Regions from separate parts of the Paenibacillus sp. JT22N12 genome, predicted to be linked through region 1. Evidence: a T-box and tRNA genes for the amino acid it is inferred to sense, from the RefSeq annotation. Region 1 holds a T-box; the other holds one or more tRNA genes.
What was found. The T-box of region 1 lies ahead of metG (methionine--tRNA ligase). A T-box ahead of a tRNA ligase gene usually reads a tRNA of that ligase, here a tRNA-Met.

Region 1 (2,203 bases):
CCTTTAGACGACCTTCTTCGATTAAGGCCCCGGACTCAAGATACAACTCCTCCATTATTTTCTTCCATTCTTCACTAAGATTACCTTCTGGAACGCATCCTTCAAAGGACTTGTCGATAAAAGCCAATGTACGATTAACAAGGTTTCCAAATGCGCCAAGCAATTCCCCATTATGGCTGTAGATGAACTCCCTCCAGGAAAAATCAGTCAGGACCGTTTGCGATTAAAAAATAACGAATAGAATCTGGTTGATAGCGACTCATAATATCCGGTACCCATACCGCCCAATTACTGCTTGTCGAGAACTTTTTCCCTTCCAGGGTCATGTACTCACATGATATAATCCGATCCGGCAAATGGAGACCCCCTACTCCAAGGAGCAGTGCCGGCCAGACCACGGTATGGAAAGGTATATTATCTTTACCATGTACATAATAAGCGGTTATATTCTCCTTCCCTTCCATCCAGAATGATTCCCAGCTGCCGCCTGTCTCAGCAGCCCACTGCTTGCTTGCCGATAAGTAGCCGCTGACCGCCTCGATCCAAACGTAGATTTTTTTTTCTTCGAACCCGTCAACCGGAACATCAACACCCCAAGTCAAGTCCCGGGTTACAGCACGATCTTGAAGACCTTCTTTTAAGTATCGTCCAGTTAACTGTACAGCATTTTCTTTCCATCCTTGGGCTTGTTTTGCATACTCGCTCAATTCAGCCTGAAATCGGGAGAGCGCAAAGTAATAATGCTCTGTTGGACGCTCAATAGGGGGATTCCCACAAATCTTGCAGGTCTTGTCTGACAGGTCTGCAGGATCTAACAAGGTCGAACAATAATCACATTGATCACCTCTGGCACGGTTCCCGCAAACGGGGCATGTACCCTCAACGTATCGATCCGGCAAGAAGCGTTGATCGGTTTCACAATAAGTCTGCTGTATTGTCTTTTTGTATAAATATCCATTTTTTAATAGTTGCAAGAACATTTCTTGAACCACTTGATGGTGAAAAACCTGGTCAGTACGTGTGTACAAATCATAAGTAAACCCCAGCTGCTTAAAGCACTCGGCAAACTCCAGGTGATACCGATCCGCAATATCCCCTGGGGAGACACCCTCTTGAAGGGCCTGAACGGCGACCGGTGTGCCATGGCAGTCGCTGCCCGAAACATACAGCACGTTTTCTCCCTTGGAACGAAAATAACGTGCCAGTACATCTCCTGGCAGTAAGCTTGCCAACCGTCCCAGATGCAATGAACCGTTCGCATACGGCCATGCTCCGCCAATAAAAATATTTGTCATTAAGACTCCTCCTTTTTTGACAAACAAAAAAACCCTCATCCCGAAGGGACGAGAGTTGCGCTCACGTGGTTCCACCCAATTTTATCAATGCCTTGCGGCATTAACCTCTTCAAGTACGACGCGTTTGCGTTTATACCCTAGCACGGTAACGGGTGCGGGTTCCGGCGCAACCTACAACCACATGAGGCTTCGATGCGCAGCTCCGAGACCATATTCCCAAGGTTATTCTTTACCCCTTTTCAGCAACCGGGGCTCTCTGCAAAAGACATCACCAGGGTACTCTTTCTCTTCTTAGCTTTTTTCAGAATATTCAAGTTATTTGTAATAATACTTTTTATAATTTTCAAAGTCAAGGTTATTATACGGCTTGCCGCTGCAGGTGTTTTAGTGCATCACAACTGAGTTATCATGCCCAAAATCATCATATTCATTAACGGGGGATAGTTTCCTTTCCCTCTTCGGACAACAGCACAGCGGATAATCTGTACTTCGCTGCAAAAATTACGGCTACAATAGAAACCGGAACGACACTCAAAGCGACAACCACCGGTGCAGCAGGCAGCATAAACATCACATAGACCAGCCAGCATACCGGTACATACAGCAGCAATATTCCTGCGCCGAGCACAGTCGATGCGATCATCCGGCCAACCGGATAGCGATCCAAAACTGCGACAATCATCATCACCAGCATCGGTAACGTAAACAGGTAACTGATTTCATAGAACAAGACCGTGGTTCCGGCGATCAGCAGCACTTGAATCGGCAGCACACTTGCGATCCCTTCGGCAAGCGATCGTTTTTGCATCCAGAAGAACCATATTGCGAGAGCGCCCAAGCCATGCGCCAAGGCTATGCAAAGAAAAACCGCATCATTGTTTGTTGATTCGCCGAGCCGCATCGTTTGG
Region 2 (2,203 bases), on a different contig from region 1:
CTGTCATGATCAGATTCAGGTCCTTATTGATGGCCAGCTGCTTGGTAAAGGCCTCCACCTCGTTGAGACGGGTTTCGAGAATTTCCTTGCTCTGGTTGAGCAGCGCACGGCTGTTCTCGACGGAACTGGTCCCCGCTACCTTAACGGAAGCTCTGTAGGACATATAGCCGGCTACGTTGGGAAGCAGGAGCACGATTAAATATGAAATCAGAAATCTGCGAAACATCGGAGAAAATGTTGCCCCTCTCATTGTATGTAGCTCCCCCCGAAACAAAAATTAAGCGCTTGCATGACTGCGGTCCGTAGTTCTCTACCCCTATTATAGACGATCATGCGCAACTTATCACGAGTCGTTCGCAAGACACAAGCCATGAGGAGGCTCCACGCCCTGTTTTCGAAGAAAAAATGGCAGGGAATGCGAAGCTTCTATTAAATATACACTTAATACGGTGCTTCCATGAAGATGATGATTGGCGGATTAAAAATGTCGCAAAATGGTGAAAAACAGCTATTATTATCAGGCTGCAAGCAATAAGAGAAAGAAAAAAGAGCGCCGCTGCAGGCGCTCTAACAGGAATATAGAGGGGAGCTTAACCCCAATTGAAGCCGGTGTTCATGCCAACTCCATGACCGGCAATATTCCCGCCAGCCTGGACGCCAACCCCATGGGTGCCGAGATGACCGCCGGCCTGCACGCCTAATCCTTTATCGCCGCCAATGTGGCCGCCGGCATTAATGCCCAAGCCATATCCGCCGCCAAAATTGCCGGCTGCCTGCGGATCAAGGCTGCCATCCGGTGAGAGAGGGGCCCCATATCCGCTGCCAAGATGACCGCCAGCATGAATGCCGGCGCCGAATGGCCCAAGATGGCCATCCGCGTTAAAACCGATCCCATGTCCTCCTACTTGGTTCCAATAGGGCTCGCGTCCAGTAGGATATACCCAGGGATGATACGGGTATGGATGGACGGGTGGGTGTGCGTAATAGGGCTGAAAATAAGGCTGTGGATATCGGAAATATGGATATGCATAAGGATTGATCGCCATTGTTCAACCTCCAATACTTTGATGACTTAGCCTATTCACAATGAATGGATCGTGATACCTGCCTGGTTCAAAATGGGCTGTAGCCTAAGCAGGTATCAGGAGTCAAAAAAAAATTGAAGATATCATTTGCTTATTCAGATAATATGGGTTATACTATGATCTCCCGGTAAAACCGGATGAAGCAATGACGCGGGGTGGAGCAGCCCGGTAGCTCGTCGGGCTCATAACCCGAAGGCCGCAGGTTCAAATCCTGCCCCCGCAACCAATTTTTAAATGAATGGTCATAACATAATCCCCGTTCAGCCCCTAAGCTGATCGGGGATTTCTTCGTCATTTGATTAAACAATGGGTAATTTGAAGCTCTGGCGGTTAGTCATACTCGACGCGGTCAATATGCGCCCAGTTCAGTGAGTCAATGGCAACGCCATCAACTACCGGCAGAATCCAATAAATATGGCAATCCTTTCCCTCACGGTCGACAGCATGCACAGAAAATTCATGATCGTTAGCCTGAAATCTGCCTTCTGTCAGCAGCCGTCCCGTTATATCAGGATCGGCCAGTAATTTGTACGTGTTGCCATTGAATTCTACCGTTACAGATTTTATGTCGTCCATGATCATCTTCCTTCCGACCTCAAACCAGCCTGATGGACAGCCGGTTTCTTCGTCATGCTTTATGATGTCACAAATGGATGCGGAAAACAAAGGGTTTTCTGAAGTATGGCTCTTTTGATAGTCGTTTCATTATTTATTCTTTATTAAAATAGTAGAAAGTATGAAATTTGGTCCATACTTTGCTTAAACTAAATATACGCCGCCAGTGGACGGCGAAGCCGTTTCTTCTTGCTAATTATTATGGTAATGTTAAGGGTAGGAAATTTATAATGGCAGATCGTCAAGCAAAGCTGCTGTGTACCGCCCGAGGCCAGCGACAGCAAGAAATCCGGGAATGACAAAACGACGTTGATGGGCTGCAAACCTTAGTCGGGGAAGCGGCCTGTTTCTTTTTTTATTGGAACCTGCAGAGTAAATTTTGTGACAGAGAGGAATGGACAGGCATGGCTAAAGCGCCAAAAAGGCCAACAAGAGATGAGTTTCAGCTCGAAGAGCTCGGTGAGAGGCTGACAGAAGCCAAACAGGAGGATTCGGAGCTGTTG

Region 2: it has a tRNA-Met gene. The T-box ahead of metG (methionine--tRNA ligase) is inferred to sense a tRNA for this amino acid. The anticodon was not compared.

Annotation. Positions count from the first base shown of each region.
Region 1 is NZ_JBWDNU010000003.1:50,064-52,266, reverse strand. Features, by position in the region: partial or broken gene metG (methionine--tRNA ligase) at 1-1,295, opposite strand, end outside; T-box leader at 1,337-1,597, opposite strand; gene AC0YOA_RS11670 (M20/M25/M40 family metallo-hydrolase) at 1,726-2,203, opposite strand, start outside.
Region 2 is NZ_JBWDNU010000019.1:79,199-81,401, reverse strand. Features, by position in the region: gene AC0YOA_RS35365 (helix-turn-helix domain-containing protein) at 1-250, opposite strand, end outside; gene AC0YOA_RS35360 (hypothetical protein) at 591-1,046, opposite strand; tRNA gene AC0YOA_RS35355 (tRNA-Met) at 1,235-1,311, shown strand; gene AC0YOA_RS35350 (hypothetical protein) at 1,416-1,661, opposite strand; gene AC0YOA_RS35345 (YolD-like family protein) at 2,105-2,203, shown strand, end outside.